Regions from separate parts of the Parabacteroides caecihominis genome, predicted to be linked through region 1. Evidence: riboswitches for the same ligand, from Rfam matches in the RefSeq annotation. Region 1 holds a riboswitch; each other region holds the start of a gene.

Evidence for each region. A riboswitch is a leader RNA that binds a small molecule or an ion and turns the genes downstream of it on or off. The one in region 1 is predicted to bind cobalamin.
Region 2: it holds a riboswitch for cobalamin, as region 1 does, so the genes downstream of both, NBH14_RS11475 (TonB-dependent receptor) here and NBH14_RS06885 (porin family protein) in region 1, are expected to answer to the same signal.
Region 3: it holds a riboswitch for cobalamin, as region 1 does, so the genes downstream of both, NBH14_RS11425 (putative transporter) here and NBH14_RS06885 (porin family protein) in region 1, are expected to answer to the same signal.

What each region holds. Positions count from the first base shown of each region.
Region 1 is NZ_JAMOKS010000006.1:227,196-234,877, forward strand. Features, by position in the region: gene NBH14_RS06875 (low molecular weight protein-tyrosine-phosphatase) at 1-159, opposite strand, end outside; gene priA (replication restart helicase PriA) at 193-2,655, opposite strand; gene NBH14_RS06885 (porin family protein) at 2,725-3,324, opposite strand; cobalamin riboswitch at 3,593-3,791, opposite strand; gene murQ (N-acetylmuramic acid 6-phosphate etherase) at 3,832-4,653, opposite strand; gene NBH14_RS06895 (acetylxylan esterase) at 4,724-6,004, opposite strand; gene NBH14_RS06900 (ATPase) at 6,067-6,909, opposite strand; gene NBH14_RS06905 (MFS transporter) at 6,929-7,682, opposite strand, start outside.
Region 2 is NZ_JAMOKS010000011.1:182,103-189,784, forward strand. Features, by position in the region: gene atpD (F0F1 ATP synthase subunit beta) at 1-1,508, opposite strand, end outside; cobalamin riboswitch at 1,828-2,033, shown strand; gene NBH14_RS11475 (TonB-dependent receptor) at 2,067-4,067, shown strand; gene NBH14_RS11480 (YncE family protein) at 4,084-5,181, shown strand; gene NBH14_RS11485 (ABC transporter substrate-binding protein) at 5,185-6,306, shown strand; gene NBH14_RS11490 (NAD(P)/FAD-dependent oxidoreductase) at 6,635-7,682, opposite strand, start outside.
Region 3 is NZ_JAMOKS010000011.1:170,760-178,441, forward strand. Features, by position in the region: gene accC (acetyl-CoA carboxylase biotin carboxylase subunit) at 1-1,413, shown strand, start outside; gene NBH14_RS11415 (acyl-CoA carboxylase biotin carboxyl carrier protein subunit) at 1,451-1,972, shown strand; gene NBH14_RS11420 (acyl-CoA carboxylase subunit beta) at 1,974-3,506, shown strand; cobalamin riboswitch at 3,661-3,857, shown strand; gene NBH14_RS11425 (putative transporter) at 3,980-5,656, shown strand; gene NBH14_RS11430 (F0F1 ATP synthase subunit gamma) at 5,769-6,626, opposite strand; gene atpA (F0F1 ATP synthase subunit alpha) at 6,643-7,682, opposite strand, start outside.

The DNA.
Region 1 (7,682 bases):
TCCCTCATGGTATCCCATGATCCCTGCGGAATCTATTTCTATATAATTCTCAAGCCCGGCATCTTTTACCAGTTTCTTCATCACCGCCTCAGCCGACGGAGAACGACAAATATTCCCCAGACAAACAAACAATATCTTATATTCTTTCTTCTCTCCCATAATTTTCAATTCTCAATTTTCAATATTCAATTATCAAGCCGGGTCCACATCATAATGCACCAGCAATTGCCTGAATGGCAAATAGCGTTGCATCTCTGAATGGACAGCCTCCAGTATTTCCCTGACAGGGGCGATGGCGGCGGCTATCTCTATTTTCAACACAATCTTCTTGATATGCAAAGTCTGCACACGTGTTACCGGAGGGGTGACAGGTCCCAGTACCCGTTCTCCGAGACGGGCATGCAGTTTCTCGGCATAGATCACCGACAGTTCCTGCAAAACCGACTCATTGCGGCTCCGGAGCACCAATACGATCAACCGATAATAAGGAGGATACCGGAACATGCTGCGCTCGCTCAACTGCAAACGAACCATTTCCTTATAAGCAAAATGTTGCACCATCCGTATCAGAGGATGTTCCGGCTGGGAAGTTTGCAAAACAACCGTACCACGTTTATCCCTTCTCCCCGCTCGTCCGCTTACCTGCACCATCAGTTGGAAAGCACGTTCGTGAGCCCGGAAATCGGGATAGTTCATCAGGTTATCGGCATTCAGGATTCCAACAACACTGACATTTCCGAAATCCAACCCTTTCGACAGCATCTGCGTTCCGATAAGGATTTGTGTCTTTCCTTTCTCAAAGTCGGAAATGATGCGTTCGTAAGCCGTACGGGTACGCGCCGTATCAAAATCTAACCGTTCGACCTTCGCCGAAGGGAACAGGGAAGCTATTTCCTCCTCCACCTTCTCTGTCCCAAAACCCATCATCTTCAACTCTACACTCTGGCATTCCGGACAATGAGGCGGCAACTGGATGGTATATCCACAATAATGGCAAACCAATTGGTTATGATATTTATGATAGGTCAGGCTGACATCACAGTTCACGCAATGAGGCACCCAGCCACAACTCTTACATTCGATCAGCGGGGCAAACCCACGCCTGTTCTGGAACAAGATAGCCTGTTCACCGCGTGCCAGGGACGCATTTACTTTCTCGACCAATAACGGGGAGAAAAGTGTGTCCTTCATGATCTTTTTCCGCTTCAGTTCCTTTATATCGGCAGTTATGATCTCCGGCATCAGGCAGTCACCGTAACGGGTAACCAACTCTACCAGTCCATACTTACCGGTCGTTGCATTGAAATAAGAATCGATCGAAGGGGTAGCAGATCCCAGCAGCGTCTTTGCACCATGCATTCCCGCTAACACGATTGCAGCATTGCGGGCATGGTAACGTGGGGCTGGATCTTGCTGCTTATACGTATTTTCATGTTCTTCATCCACAATGATCAGTCCCAGGTCCTTGAACGGCAAAAAGAGAGAAGAGCGTACCCCCAGCACTACCATCGGTTCGTTCCCATGCAGGAGTTTGTTCCATACTTCCACACGCTCGTTATCTGAGAATTTCGAATGATATACCAAGAGCTTATTACCGAACAGTTTAGCCAGCCGTTCGGTGATCTGCGTCGTAATAGCTATTTCAGGAAGCATATATAGAACCTGGCGTCCCAGCTTCAGAACCTCGTCTATCAGCCGTACATAAATTTCCGTCTTACCGCTGGAAGTAACTCCATGAAGCAGGCAAACATCTTTAGATGCAAAGGTATCATGTATTTCGCTATACGCTTTCTCCTGTGCCGGACTAAGCGAACTGAGAGGTTGCAAACGGCATACCGGAACCTGCAAACGCCCCACTTCTTTTTCATAGCTTTCAAGGACTCCCCGTTTCAGCAGCCCGTCCAATATCGTTGATGAACAACCGCTGCGTTCCAGTAATTCTTTTTTGGATACTTCCACGGTTAAAGCCGGATTTAATGCGTGGCTCAGATCAAGGAAGCAAACCAGCAAAAGTTCCTGCTTCTTGGCCCGCTTAAAATCAGCAAAGGCTTCCTGCAAGCGCTCTTCGGTTGCATATTCCCGAGACAAACGGATAAATGCCTGCATCTTCGGAACAAACCCGCGTTTCATCTCTTCGCTGACCTCCACTGCCCCACGGGCCATCAGGGAAGCAACTATGGGAACGACATTGCGCAGGCCTGTTTTCTTTTCCAACTCCGAGACTGTTAACTTGAGCACTCCTTTAAAAGCATCCAGCACAGCCTGCTCATTAGGACGCAAAGGACCGTCCGCCTCAAAATCAGCATTATAGGTAACAGCCGTCTCGCTTTCCAGTTTCAGCCCGGAAGGTAAAGCCGCTTTATAGACATCCCCCAGTTTACACATATAATAGGAGGAGATCCATTTCCAAAAGCGAAGTTGCGGCCTCCGCAACACAGGGCTGGCATCCAGCAGGGCATAAATCTCCTTCGTCTCAAAGTCCGTATTCGGCCTGCGTTCATGTACTTCCATCACAATGGCAGTATAGTAACGTTTCTTGCCGAAATGAACAATGACCCGGCAACCGGGAGTTACGGCCGCCTCCAGATCCGTCGGAATACTATATGTATAGCTATTCTCCAACGGCAGGGGTAGTATGACATCTGCATATTTCATTTCCGAGGTCAAAAGTAACAAAAAAGGCCGGACTGTTAAAGCCCGGCCCCTCATATCTTCTGTCTGTTATCAGAACAGGATAGCGGCTGTCACCGACCATCCGCGGTTCTTGGCATTCAGATCATATTTTTCCGCACTGTAATTATCAGTCAGTCCCAGGCCATAGTTTATACCGACCTGCAAATGGCTGATCAGTTCCACACCTGCACCGAAATTAAGACCGGCACTAAAGTTTTTCGCTTTCACCTGTCCTACTACACTTCCGGGAATCTCCCAGAATTTATCGCCACCTACACGGAAACCTATATACGGACCGGCAGCCAGATATCCTTTAATGATAGGCAATCCGAATTTCCATTTCAAATTCACCGGGACATCGATATAATCTGTTTTCACATTCGTGGAAGTTCCTGTCTCCGATTTCACATCCATCCCTTTCTGTGAATAGAGGATAGCCGCATCCAGCCCTACTCCTATCAGAGGAATCGTTGTCTCGATCATCGGACCGATCTGGAAACCAGTTACATTATCCGCTTTTAGAATATCTGAATTCAAATGAACGGACGATATATTCAAACCGCCTTTTACCCCAAACTTCAACTGGGATTTAGCGGGAACAGCAATAAATGCCATCAAAATAATCAAAACTAAACCTGTAACCTTTTTCATATTGCCTGTTGTTTTATAAATACTATCTGCAAATAAACATACTTTTCCAATAATAAACAAGTATTCCGTCTTAACTGTTCAGTCTTTGAAAAAGAAAAGCATGGACCACCGACGGAGCTCATCCCGTCAACCGAACCATGCTTCTTTTCCTAATTATTATGGCAAAATAATTAAAAACAGATCCTAAAAGGACAGCAAACTGGGAATGGAACAAGAATAGAAAGACATCAGATGTCTTGTTTTTCTCATCCGGCCTTTCCTCGAAGCCGTCGAAAGAATATGCCTTGCAGGTCTTCTGACTTACTTCCGGATCAAGCGCCTTCCCATTCCCCTTACAGAACAGTGGCAAAAGTATGCCTGATACGTTATGAAGCTCACAGCAGCGGGACTGTCCGGGATTCACACCCGGTTCCCTTTTAATCCTTACCCGCGGATACAGGCTCGGAACAATGCATGTCGCAAATATAGAGATATTTTTACATCTTATGGTAGCAGATCCTATAAATTTTATTTATTATGTTTACGATATTCGTCTATTGCGTCTTTTACCGAGCCGTACATCAGAAGTAACCGTTGCGACTGACCATAATTCAAGCCCAGTTCCTCAGCGACCATCCGTGTCCCACGGTCGATCAGTTTCTGGTTGGTAAGTTGCATATTTACCATCCGGTTGCCTTTTACACGTCCCAGTTGGATCATTACCGAAGTAGAGATCATGTTCAAGATCATCTTTTGCCCTGTTCCGGATTTCATACGCGAACTGCCGGTAACAAACTCCGGGCCTACGATCATTTCAATGGCTACATCCGCCTCCGCTGCCATCGGAGAATCCGGATTACTGGAAATGGAAGCTGTCAGGATTCCTTGCTCACGTGCCTTGCGCAAAGCTCCTATTACATAGGGAGTCGTCCCGGAAGCGGCAATGCCGATTACTGTATCTTTTGTTGTAATATGGTGCTCCTGCAATTCCTCCCAACCGCGGTTCAGATCATCTTCCGCATTTTCTACCGGATTACGAAGCGCTTTGTCTCCACCCGCGATCAGTCCGATCACCAGGGTTGGCGGCATTCCGAAAGTAGGAGGTATCTCCGAAGCGTCGAGCACGCCCAGACGTCCGCTTGTGCCGGCGCCCAGATAAAAGATACGTCCCCCTTGTTTCATCCGGGGGACGATCTGTAATACAAGTTCTTCAACTTTAGGTATCGTTTTCCGGACTGCTGACGCAACCTTCTGGTCTTCCGTATTTATATCGTCCAGTAATTCCCGGACCGACTTGCTTTCCAGATTATTATATAATGAGTCTTGCTCTGTTATCTTAGTAAACGACATATTAAATATGTATTATGTATGTTGCTAAACAGATACAAAACTAACAAAATTTATGTCTGCGAACCTCTTCTTACTTATACATTTCTTTCAACCATTGAAACCATGCAGCATTTTGCTCCGGATAAGTCCAGTGACCGGTTTCCAGATAAAGATGCAGTTCTTTTGCTCCCGGAATAACATTATAAGCGGAATACATGGAGGTTGGAGGACAAGTCACATCATTATATCCCCAGCTATACCACCCCGGTGCATTTACGCGACGGGCAAAATTAACCACATCGAAATAAGCTAATGTCTCCACCTCATTCGGACCAGGTTTTGCATTCCGGTAATAATGAGGCCAGCCACCGGCACGCAGATGTAAATAACCGGCATAATCACATAAGGCCGGATAGAATGCTGCCAGAAACTTAATACGCGAATCCAATCCTGCCGTAACGATAGAAAGCGCTCCTCCCTGGCTACCACCGGTTACACCGACAGTCGAACCGTCAAATTCAGGCAAAGAGAAAATAAAATCCACCGCTCTCACACAACCGAGATACACCCGTTTGTAATAATGGGCGTCACGATCATTCTTATTGATCCCGGGATAGCCGTTCAAAGCACCGGATGCCAGGTTATTATATACTTCCTGGGGCATATTTACCGGAATTCCATGAATACCGATCTCTAATGTGATAACATCATCCCCTAAATTCATGCCGTTATACGGACGGATACCGGCACCCGGAACCTGGAGGATAGCCGGATATACCCCTTCCTTTTTTGGGACAACCAGAATACCATACATACGGGACCTTGGACGCTCATTCTGAAAACTGACATGATAAACGTTTTGCGTAGACGTACATCTTTCCGGCATCAATACCATTTTAGGGTCCAGAGAGGTTTTACGGGCATCTTCAATCGCCTGCTTCCAGAAACTGTCGAAATCTTTCGGATCAGCGGTTGTCGGCCGGATTTTTTCTTCGTCTACGGCAACCGTAGCCATTCCTTCATAATTACGACCGTCTACTTTTGCTATGACCTTACAACGCAAAAAACCAGGTTCATTCATGGAGCCTTTTAATGTTATTTTACCATTTTTCAAAAGCACATCCGCTTCCTTCTTTACGGGGAAATACTCCGGTCCCACTTCATAATCAACTACCACGTCTTTCAGGAGATTTTCATTTCTAAAGACTTGAACAGTAAAAGTAACTTCCTCTTTTTGTTTGTATTTCCAGTCTGTCCGATCCGGAGATACCACCACATTGACCAATTTCTGGGCCGGCTGAGCCTCCAGCCCTAACGAACTTCCTACCAGCAATACTAGAAGGAAGCAGAATGAGAATAACACTTTTTTCATCTTGAGAATTTATTAAATATAAGATTACAAACACAACAAAGATAAATACGATCTATCAGATATCAAAGCGTTGGTTGGCCATGATATGCAACCAGTCCTTCCATCGGACTTCGGGCGATCGTCCCCAGACGGATTCCCAAATCAAACGCGATCTCCTTCAATATATCCTGATAATACCAGGCTACCGAACCTACCAGGTGGACTGGCTGTTCAAAATAATCGTACTGTTTCACATTCCGGGTAAAAAAAGCCAGGAAACTACGGGTAACCAACTCCCAGATAGCCGGTTCATCCAAATGCTCCCGTATAAAAGGAGAAAATCCTGCCAGAAAACGGTTAGGGAAAGGCTGCCGGTAAACCTTGTCCATAATCAGGGCCGGGGTCAACTCATATTGTGTCAGGAACTGATCTTTCAGAGCCGGAGGCAACTGGTCTTTCAGGACATCACCAATCAATAATTTTCCCAATACCGCGCCACTCCCTTCATCGCCCAGGATAAATCCCAGAGGAGAGACATTCTTTACAATCTCCCTGCCATCATAATAACAGGAGTTGGAACCAGTCCCCATAATGCAGGCAATCCCCGGCTGATCTCCGCACAGGGCGCGGGCAGCTGCAAGCAAGTCGCTCCCTACCTCAACCGGGACAGGCAGATACCGGTTGACGGCCCGCCTGATCATATCATTCTTCTCCGGGAAAGCACATCCTGCTCCGTAAAAATAAATAGCTGAAGGTTCGAAACCTTTTAGAGAAGGTAACAGGCCGACTTCTATCTCCTTCCCGATTTCCTCTTCTGTCTGAAAAAAAGGATTCGTGCCCCGTGTTTTGAAACGGAGGATAGATTCACCATTCTCCACCACACACCAATCAGTCTTCGTGGACCCACTATCAGCTATCAATATCATATTTCACTTTATTATAAAATCAATCAATACGTCTGTCTTTTCTGCCAAATGCAGGATCAATCTTCAGGAAAGCCGTCACTGCCAAAGTGATCAGGCAGCATCCCATCACCCACCAGAAAAAGTGCTCATATCCCAACTGCTCCTGCAACCAGCCGGCAATCATTCCCGGCAACATCATACCTAAAGCCATAAATGCCGTACAGATAGCATAATGAGCCGTCTTATGTTCGCCCTCTGAGAAATAAATAAGAAACAGCATATAGGCCGTAAAGCCGAATCCATACCCAAACTGCTCAATAAAGACACATACATTTATAATAAGCAGATTCTCCGGCAGGGCACTGCTCAGGTAAATAAAGACCAAATCCGGCAAAGTAATAGCCAGCGCCATCGGCCAAAGCCATTTCTTCAGTCCGCCTTGTGCCGCAACAATACCTCCGATGATCCCGCCTAAAGTCAGTCCGATGATCCCGATCGTTCCATAAACAAGGCCGATCTCTGCCGTTGATAATCCAAGCCCTCCTACATCACGCGGGTCGATCAGGAAAGGAGTGACCAGCTTTACCAGCTGCGCTTCCGGGAAACGGTATAACAGCATAAACAGGATCGCAATCAGGGCCTGTTTCTTCTTAAAAAACGAAACAAATGTAGCAAAAAATTCTTTAAACAGGGTAGAAGCCGTCACAGCGACAGCCGGCCTGTCCGATTCGGGTGTCGGCAATATATATTTATGATACAGGCATAGCCCGATAAATAGACCTGCCAGGATCAAA
Region 2 (7,682 bases), on a different contig from region 1:
TGTTCTGCCAGTTTCTTTCCTTTTTCAATCACATCTTCAATCGTTCCTACATTCAGGAAGGCCTGTTCAGGGATATCGTCGGTTTCACCGTCCATGATCATATTGAATCCGCGGATGGTGTCTTCGATAGAGACCATTACGCCCGGTACGCCGGTGAATTGTTCCGCCACGGCGAAAGGCTGCGACAGGAAACGTTGTACACGGCGGGCGCGGTTAACTGTCTGGCGGTCCTCGTCCGAAAGTTCCTCCATACCCAGGATGGAGATAATATCCTGCAACTCCTTGTTACGCTGGAGTATCTGTTTCACACGCTGTGCCGTTTCGTAATGTTCCTTGCCTACGACCAGCGGGTCGAGGATACGGGATGTCGATTCCAGCGGGTCGACTGCCGGATAGATACCCAGTTCGGTAATCTTACGGCTCAGCACGGTGGTAGCATCCAGGTGCGTAAAGGTCGTTGCCGGTGCCGGGTCGGTCAAGTCGTCTGCCGGTACGTAAACAGCCTGTACGGAGGTAATGGAACCTTTTTTCGTAGAGGTGATACGTTCCTGCATGGCTCCCATTTCGGTAGCCAGTGTCGGCTGATAACCTACTGCCGACGGCATACGTCCCAACAGGGCGGATACTTCGGAACCGGCCTGCGTGAAGCGGAAGATATTATCTATAAAGAACAGTATATCGCGAGTCTCGCCTTCTGGAGCCAGGTCGCGGAACGATTCGGCGATGGTCAGTCCCGAGAGGGCGACTGACGAACGTGCTCCCGGCGGTTCGTTCATCTGTCCGAACACCAGTGTCGCCTGCGATTTAGCCAGTTCTTCGTGATCTATCTTCGACAGGTCCCAGTGACCGGCTTCCATACTTTCCTTAAATTCTTTACCGTAACGGATTACATTCGACTGTATCATTTCGCGCAGCAGGTCGTTACCTTCACGGGTACGTTCACCCACGCCGGCGAAAACAGAAAAACCGTTATTCTTTTTGGCAATGTTATTGATCAGTTCCATGATAAGAACCGTCTTTCCGACTCCGGCGCCACCGAACAACCCGATTTTACCTCCTTTGGAATAGGGTTCCAGCAGGTCGATCACCTTGATACCGGTGTAGAGCACCTCTTTGCTGGTTGTCAGATCTTCAAACTTCGGCGGTTCACGATGGATAGGGAGAGCTCCTTTTTTATCCAGCATTTTCATCCCGTCGATCGGATCGCCTGTCACGTTCATCAAACGCCCCTTTACCTGATCGCCAACCGGCATGGTAATGGGCGAACCGCATGATACGGCTTCCATTCCTCGTTGCAGTCCGTCTGTCGTATCCATAGCGACTGTACGGACTGTGTTTTCCCCAATGTGCTGCTGAACTTCCACGATCAGTATTTTCCCATTAGGACGGGTTATCTCCATGGCGTCATGAATGCGGGGTAGCACTATTTTCTCTTCTTTTTCATTATCGAAGTGAATATCCACGACTGGACCGATAACCTGCGAAACATAACCTTTTGTTTCTCCCATACAATTCTTTTTAAACCTCGTCAATATATTTTTTCAACCGTGCAATATTACGAAAACAACCTGTCGGAAACCCGAACATATTACTTTTTTGGCTTTTTTGCATTTAGTTAAACTTTAAACTAATTTTGTAGTCATTCCGAAATGAACCAATTGTTTTGCGATATGGAACAATTTGAGGAAAAATTACGCTGTTTTTTGAAGAATAAGGGTTGGCATTTTGTGTGCGGAATGGTTTGGGGGATGGTGGTATGATCTGTTAAATTATATTACCAGAAGTAGTATTTTAAATTATCAGGTATAGTAATTGATATTATTTGTACTTTTGCCACCGGATTATGGTGTAACGGTCTGGCTTCCGCCGGCCGTTAGTAATAGGGAATCCGGTGCAAATCCGGAACTGTACCCGTAGCTGTAAGTTCTGTAACCCCGGCAAATCTTGTTGCCACTGAGGATTTTAGGATCCTTGGGAAGGCGGCCGATCATGGGAGAACAAGTCAGAAAACCTGCCATTATTCTATTATATAATGCCTCGGGTAAGGTGTTGATGGAACTTGATATATGCGTACATTATTTATTATAGTATTTATATGCCTGGCAGGCATATTTCTGTGCGTGCCTGTCCTGCACGCACAGCAGATCGATACGACTGTTTATCACCAGCTGAAAGGTGTTGAGGTCGTGGAAAAGGCGCGTCCTTCCACAACCCGCGAGGCTACACCTTTACAAGTGATGGACCGTTCGGGTATCGAACGGCTTGGGATACAGGATTTATCGGAGGCTGTCAAACGTTTCTCCGGCGCTACCGTGAAAGATTACGGTGGGATAGGAGGGCTGAAGACGGTTTCAGTCCGTAGCCTGGGAGCACAACATACCGGGGTCAGTTACGATGGCGTAGCCGTAAGTGATTGTCAAAGTGGACAAGTAGACATAAGTCGCTTCTCTTTAGAAAATTTGGACCAAATAGAGTTGTCGATTATCCAGAATGATGATATTTTTCGTACTGCCAGAATGTTTGCATCTTCCAGTTCTTTGGTTATGAAGACACGTAAGCCGGAATTTGAAGGGAAAGATATATTTCACATTGCTGCCAAGATTAAAACCGGCTCATTCGGGTTGTTTAATCCTTATTTGAGATATGAACAGAAGTTAGGGAAACGTTGGAGTGCAGTTATTGATGGGGATTGGCAACGTGCAGACGGGCAATATGAGTTTACATTAGTGAATGGAAACATAGTGACCCGCGAGAAAAGGAAAAACACAGATGTTAATATAGGGCGCGTAGAGTTAAACCTGTACGGAGGTTTGGGAAGATACGGAGATTTATCTCTTAAAGCATATTATTTCGATTCGGAACGTGGTTTACCGGGATCTGTCAATCTTTATAACGATTATACTGGCGAGCGCTTATGGGACCGTAACTTCTTTGCACAAGGACATTATGAAAACAAATTAAATGATCGTTTTTCTCTGCAAAGTAGCCTTCGGTATAACTGGTATTATAACCGGTATGAAGATGTGAATAATAAGTATGAAGGAAGAATACAGGTAAGTTCTTATTATCAGCGAGAAACGTATTTAACAGGATCTCTTTTATATGTTCCCATACAAAATATCTCTTTCTCTTTGGCTCAGGATATTTATTGGAATGACCTGAATAATAATTTCAAGGACTGCCAGTTTCCTTCGCGGCTTTCTTCGTTAACTGCCTTATCTGCAAAATACGAAGATCGCCGTTTAACTAGTATATTGTCTTTGTTGGCTACTTATATTGATGAACGCGTTGAGTTAGGGGAGAAACCGGCAAATAGAAAACATCTGTCACCGACAGCAAGTCTTTCGTGGAGGGTATTGCCTGATGCGAATTTGCGGGTACGCTTTTCCTATAAAGATGCTTTTCGGTTACCAACATTTAATGATCTTTATTATTCTCGGATAGGTAATACCAATCTGAAGCCGGAAAAAGCTCGTCAATATAATTTAGGTGTTACCTGGCGTGACCGTTTCTGGCTTTTCAATTCTTTTAGTATAACGACTGATGCCTATTATAATCGAGTAAAAGATAAGATTGTTGCTATTCCTACAATGTTTATTTGGAAGATGATGAATCTGGGAGAAGTGGACATTAAAGGTTTGGATGTGAATGTGCATGCAGGGATTACTTTAAAAGATACTTATGAGTTGTTGTTAGACGGCTCGTATTCTTTCCAGAAAGCGATTGATATAACGAATGAAAAAGACAAGAGCTACAAAGATCAGATACCCTATACCCCAAGGCATTCCGGCTCGTATTCGGCGAGTTTCCTAAACCCATGGGTAAATATCAGTTATTCGTTAACGGCTTCGGGTGTTAGGTATATGAATCGTCAGAATATCAAAGAAAATGAGATTGAGTCTTATGTAGAACAGAATGTTTCACTGAATCGTAATTTTCGTTTGAAACGTTGTATTTTGCGTTTACAGGCTGATATTCTGAATATTGCAGATAAACAATATGATATTGTGAGATATTATCCAATGCCGGGTCGATCGTTCAGATGTGCAGTTTCCATTACATATTAATTATATATAATTTAAAATGAAAAAGTTTTATTGGTTTGCTTCAATGCTGACAATAGTATTGGGCGTTACGTTTACAAGTTGTGATGATGATGATTCAATACCGGAACCGGAAATTCCAGCCGTTCCGACTGAAACATCTAAGGTGTATATCCTGAATGGTGGCATGGATGGTCAGAATAATGCAACCCTGTCTATGCTCGACATGGAAAGTGGAGAAATGACTGCTGATATCTTTGCAGATGTAAATGGGCGTGCTTTGGGTAATATGGGACAGAGTATGCTCTTATACGGCTCTAAATTGTATATTTCTGTTTATCGCTCAAGTACACTGGAGGTTCTTGATGCAGCAACATCTAAGGTAATAACAACCTTAAAACCTGTTGATAGCGAAGGTGCCCCCCGTGCTCCTCGTATGATGGCTTCACATGAAGGTAAGGTATACATGACTACTTTTGATGGTTTTGTAGCAAAGATTGACACTGCTTCATTGGCGATTGAAGGATATACAGCTGTTGGTCCAAACCCTGATGGTATTGCTATCGCAAATGGAAAAATTTACACAGCTGATACTGATGGGATGAACTGGCCGTCAACTTCGGATAAATTGTCTGTGGTGGATATTGCATCCTTCAAAAAGATTGGTGATGTTACCGTCGGCTTGAATCCGAATCATGTATTCTCTGATTCGGAAGGAGATATTTATGCTGTTTGTTATGGCGATTACAAGGTCGGTGCTGATATGCTGTATCGTGTTGATACGAAAGATGATAAAGCTGAGGCTGTTGACGGAGTGAATGTAACAAAAATGTATGTGAAGAACGATACGGCTTATTGCTATGTGGCTAACTACTACAACCCGGATGGTAAAGCTGCTTTTACTTTTGATTTGAAGACCGACAAAGTAATTAATCCGACTTTCATTAAAGACTTTTCTGTATTTACTTCAGATCCTTCTGCCATTGGCGTTGATCCGGTGAGCGGAGATGTTTATTATGGAATATCAAGTTATTTCCAGAATGATGATATCTTTATTTTTGACAAAGAAGGTACATTGAAAAAGACAGTAGAAGTCGGTATGTCGCCTTCTACATTTGCATTTGTTACGAATCAATAATAGATGAAGTTATATTTTCATATTTTTATTGTATTCTGTTTTCTGTTATCAGGATGTAACGGAAAACAGAATACTGTTATTAAAGAAGTTGTATCTTCCGACTCCATCCGCTATGCCCGTGGTTTCACCATACAGCACTTCACTGATTATACATCGGTAGAAGTCCGCGACCCTTGGGATAGTACCCGTATCCTGCAACGTTATCTGTTGGTGGACCGCAGTACGTCAATGCCCGGTGATTTGCCTAAGGGGACGGTTGTGCGGACACCGGTGAAGAATATCGTGGTTTATACCTCCGTTCATGCGGCTATTATCGACCAGCTGAATGAAGCGGATAAGGTGATCGGCGTATGTGAACCCCGGTATATGGATACGCCTTCCATTCAGGAAGGTTTGCGTGCCGGAAAGATTGCCGACCTGGGAGAGGCGACGGCGCCGAATATCGAAAAGATTATAGATATAGGGGCAGAGATCATTATAGCTTCTCCTTTTCAGAATGCAGGATACGGACCTGCCGAGAAACTGGGTATTCCTATCATTGAGGCCGCCGATTACATGGAGTCGTTGCCGTTGGGGCGGACTGAATGGATACGTTTCTATGGCTTGTTATTCGGTAAGGAAGCAATGGCAGATTCAATCTTCCGGGAAACGGAAGACCGTTATCTGGAACTGAAAGAGCTGGCAAAGACAGTCACTAACCGTCCGACCGTCATTTCTGAAAAGAAATTCGGTTCTTCCTGGTATATGCCGGCAGGCGATAGCTATATTGCCCATCTGTATAAAGATGCCGGAGCAGATTATATCTTCAAAGACCTTCCCGGAGCGGGCAGTACCCCTTTGGCTTTTGAAACCGTACTCGACAAGGCGATCCATGCCGATATGTGGCTGATCAAATATAATCAGGCAAACGACATGACCTACAAAGACCTTCGTACCGAGTATACGCCCTATGAAAACTTTGATGCCTTTAAGAACCGCCGGATTTATACCTGTAATACGGGAATAGTACCCTATTATGAGGAATTTCCGATACATCCCGATTACCTCCTGAAAGACCTTGTATGGGTATTCCATCCGGAGTTATTGCCAGGTTATACGCCTCGGTATTATCGGAAGATGGAGTAATCCTACTAATTATTAAGACTAACCTATGGACTAACTAATTCAAAGGTTACGACTTAGTGTTTTCAGGGTGTACACCGTAGTTGATTATGGTGTACAGGATAGCTAGCCAGGGTGTACAGGGTGATAGACTACCCTGTACACCCTGGTAGTAGTGAGTAAGGACTTTCGTTCTAGTGAGTAAGGAGTTTCGACTTAATAAGTGGTAGTCTTCCTTTTAGTCGGAGGGAGGGGAGTGAATAGTAAAACAAAATCCCCGGCATCAGGAGTCTGACCCGGGGATTTTCTGTAGTTTGGCATTTGAATTATAGGGAGTTGTTATTTTGGTCCGTTATGCGTAACCGTTCAGCATTCCGTAGAAATACATCGGTTTCAACATGTAAACTTTCAGTAACCAGGCCGCCCATTGTTCCTTCGATGTGTCCAGCATGCTGAACGGGAACGAGTGAAGCGGCTTTTTATCATAGTCGAACTCGCACAATAGTACGTGTCCATAGTCTGTTACGATCGGGCAGGCAGCATATCCGTTGTATTTTTCAACAGGTTCTTTGCCTTCCATCAACGAGATCAGGTTTTTGGCAGCGATCGGTACCTGCATGCGTACTGCCGCAGATGTTTTACTGGTTGGTATCCCGGCAACATCTCCCAGGGAGACGATGTTCGGATAAGTTTTGTGAACCAGTGTCGCTTTATCAACCATCACCCAGGCATCGGCAGCCAGCTTGCCTTCCGTCCATCCCAGACCAGCTTCGCGAACGAAATCGGGAGCCGACATAGGCGGAGTGAAATGAAGGAAATCGTAATCTTCCACGAATGGAGTATATACTTTCTCTTCTCCGACTGTTTCAACCTTTTCAAAATGTACCTGTTTGGCTGCCGTATCGACACCTTTCACGCGAACGTTGAGATTGATGGGAATATTACGTTCCTTGTAAATCTCCAGCAGGCGGGGCGTGTAAAACGGAATATCGTACAGCTCTTTCGCTGCCGTGAAGTAATCCAGTTTCAAATTGTCCCGTGTGCCTTGTTTGCGGCTGTAATCTTCTGTCAGCAAACAAATCTTTTTCGGTGCTCCGCCACATTTATGCTTTGTGTATGTATCTGTGTAGATACCACGACCGCCTGTCTTTGCGAATTCCTGAAGCGCTTTCCAGGTTTTTTGTGCACCTTCGTAATCATATATACAGTGAGCATTTCCTGCTCCTAATGTATCGTGTGTAATCCCTTCCACCTTTTCCCAGTTAATCTGTATGCCTGGTGTCAGGACCAAAAAGTCGTAAGCGACTTTTCCATTGTTGTTCGTTGTTACCAGGTTCATGACCGGGTCAACGGCGGCAACAGAATCTTTAATCCATTTTACGCCATCGGGAATGCAGTCT
Region 3 (7,682 bases), on a different contig from region 1:
GCCGACCGGGCGGCACGGCATGTACTTTATGCTGATGAGGCCTGCCTGATAGGGCCTGCCGCATCAAAAGATAGTTATCTGGATATAGAAAAGATTATCCAAGCGGCGAAAATTCATAAAGCCGATGCCATTCATCCCGGTTATGGTTTCCTTTCGGAAAATGCGGCTTTTGCCCGCAGATGTAAAGAGGAAAATATTATTTTTATTGGCCCGGCTGCTGAGACGATGGAGGCGATGGGCGATAAGATATCAGCCCGTAAGCGGATGATCGAGGCCGGTGTACCGGTTGTTCCGGGAACGCAACAACCGTTGCAGGATGCTGCCGAAGCCGTTCGGATATGTAAGGAAATCGGTTTCCCCGTTATGCTGAAAGCCTCTATGGGAGGCGGAGGAAAAGGGATGCGACTGATCTATAAAGAAGAAGATGTGGTGGAGGCTTATCATTCTGCCCGCTCGGAATCGTTATCGTCTTTTGGTGACGACACAGTTTATCTGGAGAAATTCGTGGAGGAACCTCATCATATCGAATTTCAGGTATTGGGTGACAATCACGGGAATGTAATCCATCTTTGTGAACGTGAATGTTCCGTTCAACGCCGTAATCAGAAAATCGTGGAGGAAAGTCCATCTCCGTTCATCACTCCCGAGTTAAGAAAAAATATGGGTGAAAAGGCTGTTGCTGCGGCAAAAGCTGTCAACTATTCAGGTGCTGGTACCATTGAGTTTTTGGTGGACAAACATCGGAATTTTTATTTTCTGGAAATGAATACGCGTCTCCAAGTGGAGCATCCGATTACCGAGGAAGTTTTAGGCGTCGATCTGGTAAAAGAACAGATCCGGGTGGCTAACAACGAAACGCTCCATATCCGCCAGGAGGAGATCGTCCAGCGCGGACATGCCATTGAATGCCGTATCTGTGCAGAAGATACAGAAGCCGGTTTTATGCCTTCTCCCGGTGTCATTAAACAATTGACAGAGCCGAACGGCATCGGTGTCCGTGTAGACAGTTATGTGTATGAAGGATATGAAATACCGGTTTATTACGACCCGATGATCGGAAAACTGATCGTTTGGGCGACAACGCGCCAATATGCGATCGAACGCATGCGGCGGGTATTGCATGAGTATAAGATTACCGGGTTGAAAACGAATATCGGTTACTTACGTCGGATTATGGATACATCCGACTTTGTGCAGGGAAAGTATGATACTTCTTTTATTGAAAAAAATGCCGGACAATTGCAACATCCCGTAGAAGAGGGTGGAACAGAGACTGAAAATATAGCTATGATCGCTGCCTATATAGATTATCTGGTCAATCTGGAGGAAAACAGATCCGGTCAGGCTTCCGACAATCGTCCGATCAGCCGCTGGCGTGAATTCGGATTACAAAAAGGAGTCCTGCGTATTTAATAATCGGCACATTAGCACTATTGAATAATTATTATTTATGGAAATACATATTGGAAAAAGAGTTGCGGATGTTTCGTTGGTCAGTAAAGATGGAAACAAAGTCCGGTTGACTATTGACGGTATCCCTTATGAAGTCGATGTCGTAATGGCCGAAAATGGCGCCTGTTCTATTTTGCACAACGGTGTTTCGTATAATGCAGAACTGATCCGCGGAGAAAGTGGTAAAAACTATACGGTGAATACCCATTTCCTCTCTTATGGTGTGGATATTGTTGATACGCAGGTGAAATATTTGCGTATGCGCAGGAATAGCGAAGAGCGGCAGGACAATAAGATTATTTCTCCGATGCCCGGCAAGGTGGTGAAGGTTGCTGTTCAGAAAGGCGACCGTCTCGAACCTGGCGATATTGTCGTAGTGATCGAAGCAATGAAGATGCAGAGTAATTATAAGGTAAGTTCGGCCTGCACGGTACGCGATGTGCAGGTAAAGGAAGGGGATTCGGTGACGAGCAACCAGGTCCTTCTGACTTTGGATATAATAACAGACAAAGAGGATTAAAATGGGAAAAGAACATTTATATAAAACGTTTGAAGAACTGGATAAGGCTGCTTCGTTGGGAGGCGGTATGGCACGTATAGAGAAACAGCATGAAGCCGGACGTATGACTGCCCGTGAACGTATTGACATGTTACTGGATAAGGGTACATTTGTCGAACTGGATAAGTTTGTCATTCACCGTTGTACCAATTTCGGTATGGAAAAGAACAAAATAGCGGGTGACGGGATCGTTTCGGGGTATGGCAAGATAGACGGACGCCAAGTGTTTGTCTATGCTTATGACTTTACCGCTTACGGAGGAACATTGAGCGGAACGAATGCCGCGAAGATCGTCAAGGTGCAACAACTGGCATTGAAAAACGGAGCGCCGGTAATTGCCCTGAATGATTCGGGTGGTGCCCGTATTCAGGAAGGGGTCAGCAGTCTGGCCGGATATGCTTCCATTTTCTATCAGAATACGATGGCCTCGGGAGTGGTTCCGCAGATTTCTGCGATCCTCGGACCTTGTGCCGGAGGAGCCTGCTATTCGCCTGCGTTGACCGATTTTATTTTTATGGTGAAAGAAAAAAGCCATATGTTTATCACCGGTCCGGACGTGGTCAAGGCGGTTACCCATGAAGAAGTAGGAAAAGAAGAATTGGGCGGTGCTTATACACATAGTACCAAGAGCGGTGTTACTCATTTTATGTGTGATACGGAAGAAGAAACATTAATGAGTATCCGCGAATTACTCGGTTTTCTTCCGGCCAATAATATGGAAGATGCCCCACTTGTTCCTTGTACGGATGATATCCGCCGTGAAGAAGAATCGTTGCAGGAGGTGATTCCGGATGATCCGAATATTCCTTATGATATAAAGGATATTATTGAACCGGTGGTGGATAATCACTATTTCTTTGAGGTAATGCCGCATTTTGCAAAAAACATCGTAGTCGGTTTTGCCCGTTTAGGCGGACGTACGGTCGGTATCGTTGCCAACCAGCCGGCATTCCTGGCAGGTGTGCTGGATATCGATGCTTCGGATAAGGCGGCTCGTTTCATCCGTTTTTGCGATTGTTTCAATATTCCGCTGGTTACTTTTGAAGATGTACCCGGTTTTCTTCCGGGATGTACCCAGGAGCACGACGGTATTATCCGCCACGGCGCGAAGATCGTCTATGCTTATGCGGAAGCGACCGTACCTAAAATCACGTTGATTACCCGGAAAGCCTATGGCGGTGCTTATATCGTTATGTCGAGCAAACCGACCGGTGCCGATGTTAATCTGGCTTACCCAATGGCGGAGATTGCCGTTATGGGAGCAGAAGGGGCTGTTAATATCTTATATAGAAAAGCAACCGGAGAAGAGAAAGAGCGGGCTATGAAAGAGTATGCGGAAAACTTCTCTAATCCCTACCGGGCCGCTGAGCAAGGATTTATCGACGAGATTATCATGCCGCGGCAGACTCGTTTCAAGCTGATACAGGCGTTGGAGATGGCAAAGAACAAAAGCCAGAGCAATCCGCCGAAAAAACATGGCAATATGCCATTGTAACGATTTGATTTTGTTGTTAGAATTATGAATGGTAAATCCCTGTCGACCGTGAGGCTGGCAGGGATTTCTGCTTATGTCATAGTTTTATAAATAAACAGGAACGTAAAAGTTTAAAAAACTTGTATTTATCATATTGATTTTGTCTTTTATTTTGTAGCTTTGCCTCCGAATTGGTTTCGTGTTGTCTGTTCGGATGATACGGATTAAAAGGGAATCGGGTGTAAATCCCGGACAGTCCCGCTGCTGTGAAGCTCTAATAACATCCTGAAAACAACTTATGCCACTGACATGTGTCGGGAAGGCTTCAGGATGGGAGTCAGTCAGAAGACCTGCCGTTCGTTAAAGGCTGTTTTTCCTCGTGGGTTAGGGAAATGGTTCGAAAAGAATATTAATTCTAAATTGTATGAAAATCATGGAGAAGCTTTGTTCGCGTTGTGGCGTGGAGTTTTGCTGTGCCTCAAAAGTGATTGACTATGGAATGGATTCATGAATTATTATGGGGAGAAGGTATCGGACATTCCATCCTTTTACTGTCTCTGGTTATTGCCATAGGGATCCAACTTGGGAAAATCAAAGTATTTGGGATTTCTCTGGGGATAACCCTGGTATTGTTTGTCGGCATTCTACTGGGACATTTTGGGTTTACAATCAATCCGTCTGTCATTCATTTCTTTAAAGAGTTTGGATTGATCCTATTTGTTTATTCAGTCGGCATGCAGGTCGGACCCGGTTTTTTCTCTTCTTTTAAGAAAGGGGGGATGACTTTGAATGGTCTGGCTTGCGGAATTGTCTTTCTCGGGGTTATGATGGCCTTGGTGATACATTTTGTGACAGGAATCCCTATTCCGACGATGGTCGGTATTTTATCGGGTGCAGTGACAAATACACCGGGACTGGGGGCTGCTCAACAGGCATTTAGTGATATGACGGGGGCTTCCGATGATACGATTGCATTGGGATATGCCGTTGCTTATCCGCTGGGAGTCGTCGGTATCATCCTTTCCATGTTGTTTGTCCGGTATATTTTTCATATAAGTTTTGACCAGGAGACGAAAAAGCTGGAAGAAGAGAATAATGTGCATAATAGTGAGGCTACACCTATATCGCTGATAGTGAAGAATCCGGCTCTTTTTGGCAGGAAGATAATGGAGCTTGCCGCCCTGTTGGAGCATAGGGAATTTGTCATATCCCGTATTTGGCGTAACAAGACCAATAAAGTGGACATTGTTACCGGCAGTACGATTTTGGAAGAAGATGATAAAATATTCGTGATCACGACAGAACATGATGCGGAAACTATAAAAACCTTTATCGGTCAAGAGATAGAGATGGACCGTAAACAATGGATTCCCGCCGAAAGTGCTTTTGTCAGCCGCCGCATTTTGGTGACAAAGCCGGAACTGACGGGCACTAAACTGGGGGATTTGCAGTTACGCCGTTTGCATGGTATCAATGTCACACGTGTGAATCGTGCCGGAGTGGAACTGGTAGCAACACAAGGTTTGCAATTGCAGGTTGGCGACCGTGTAACCGTAGTTGGTAGTGAACTGGCTGTCGATAAGGTGAGTATGATATTGGGTAATTCGATGAAACGTCTGAATGAACCGAACCTGATTCCAATATTTATCGGTATCGCTTTAGGTATTATTCTGGGAAGTATTCCAATTAGTTTCCCAGGGATTCCTCAACCTATCAAGCTGGGTTTGGCAGGTGGTCCGTTGGTTGTCGCTATCCTGATCAGCCGTTTCGGATACCGTTATAAACTGGTTACTTATACTACCCAGAGTGCCAATCTGATGCTCCGGGAGATTGGTATAACCATGTTCCTGGCCTGTGTCGGGCTGAGTGCCGGGGATGGTTTTGTGGATACTATCGTGAATAAAGGCGGATTTGTCTGGATTGGTTACGGTTTTATTATAACAATGCTGCCTTTATTAGTCATCGGATTGATTGGCAGGCATTTTTTTAAACTGAATTACTATACGTTGATGGGATTGCTGGCCGGCAGTACGACGGATCCTCCCGCTTTGGCTTATGCGAATGCAACGGCGGGAAATGATGCTCCGGCAGTAGGTTATGCTACAGTTTATCCGTTGACAATGTTTTTACGTGTACTAACTGCCCAATTAATGATATTATTCTTCTATTAAGTATTAGATTTGGTTGTTAGAAATTGTTCAATAATAATTTTAAAGCCAGGAGCCCCGCCGAAGTGATTCGCCGGGGCTTCGATTTTTTATTGATTACTGATGATGTAAAAGATTATTGCCCGCTTCCTCCCATAATATCCAGCAATTCATTGGTGATGGCCTGCTGGCGGTTTTTGTTGTATTGCAACGTCAGTTCCTGGATCAGGTCGTTGGCGTTGTCGTTGGCTGTCTGCATGGCAAGCATGCGGGCGGCATGCTCGGAAGTGACAGTGTCGAGCAAGGTCGTGTAGATGTTCAGATGGAGCACTTTGGGGAGCAGTAAGGCAAGCAACTGTTCGGCAGACGGCTCCAGAATATAGTTGCTCGAAGCACTTTCCGAGTCTGCTTCCGGTAAGGAAACCGGGAGGAAAACCTTTTCGGTCAGTACCTGTTCCGCCATATTCTTGAAATGATGGTAGAGTAGTTCCACCCGGTCGACCTGGGCGGAGATATACAACTCCATCAAGGCAGTTGCCAGTCGCGAGGCATCCTCGTAGGCCGGTTTGTCGCCGATCGTAAGGAAGCTGTCATCGGTTTGATAACCAGCTTTATGCAGTTCGTCCGCCACCTTTTTACCAATCGGATAAATGCGCACGGTTATACCGTCCGCCTCATACTGGTGGAGACGGGCTGTTAACTCTTTCCATATGTTCGCATTGAAAGCGCCACACAACCCGCTGTTGGAGGAAAAAGCGACGATAGCCACCTGTTTCACCTCACGAACAGCTGCGTAGGGCGAACTCATATCGCTTTCAGCCGACAGTGTGCCCCTTAATATGGCGCTCAGCTTACTCTCGTATTCGAGCATATGTTCGACAATCGTCTGCGTATGATGCAGTTTGGCAGAAGACACCATCCTCATGGCGGAGGTGATCTTCTGCGTGTTTCTGATCGACGCAAGACGGATTTTTATCTCTTTCAGTGATGCCATAGTCTAATTTCTGTTATCAACCTGCTTTATATGCCCCGCTGACCTGGTGGGCTGTTTCTTCCAGGATACGGCTGACTTCATCATTTATCACACCCGATTTTAATATATCGAGTACGTCTTTCTGATGATTGGTGATCAGAGTCTGTAAGAACGCATTTTCAAAATCGTGTACCTTATCCAGCGGAACCTCTTTCAGTAAACCTTTGGTGCCGCAATACAGGATAGCGATCTGCTGTTCTACAGGCATCGGGTTATACTGGGGTTGTATCAATAGTTGTGTATTTTTCTGTCCTTTGTCGATGGTGAAGGCGGTTACCGCATCCATATCGCCGCCGAATTTCGTGAACGATTCCAGTTCGCGGAACTGTGCCTGGTCGATTTTCAGCGTACCGGCCACCTTCTTCATCGCTTTCAACTGTGCGTTACCACCCACCCGGGATACGGAAATACCCACGTTGATAGCTGGACGGTTTCCCTGGTTGAACAGGTCTGTTTCCAGAAATATCTGTCCGTCGGTGATGGAAATTACGTTGGTCGGGATATAAGCCGACACGTCACCCGCCTGCGTCTCGATAATCGGCAGGGCAGTGAGCGAACCGCCACCTTTTACCTTATCTTTCATGCTGTCGGGCAGGTCGTTCATCTGGCTGGCTACTTCCTGTTGGTTGATGATTTTCGCTGCACGTTCCAACAGGCGTGAATGCAGGTAGAAAATATCACCCGGATACGCCTCGCGGCCCGAAGGACGGCGAAGGATCAGGGATACCTCGCGATAAGCGACTGCCTGTTTCGACAAGTCATCATAGACAACTAACGCATGACGTCCGCTGTCGCGGAAATATTCACCGATGGCAGCTCCGGCAAAAGGAGCGAAATATTGCATGGCAGCCGGGTCGGAAGCAGTGGCACTGACTACGATCGTGTAATCCATCGCCCCTTTTTCCTGTAAGGTGTTTACCAGAGAAGCGACTGTAGAACCTTTCTGTCCGATCGCCACATAGATACAGTAAACCGGATTGCCGGCTTCATAATTACTGCGTTGATTGATGATCGTGT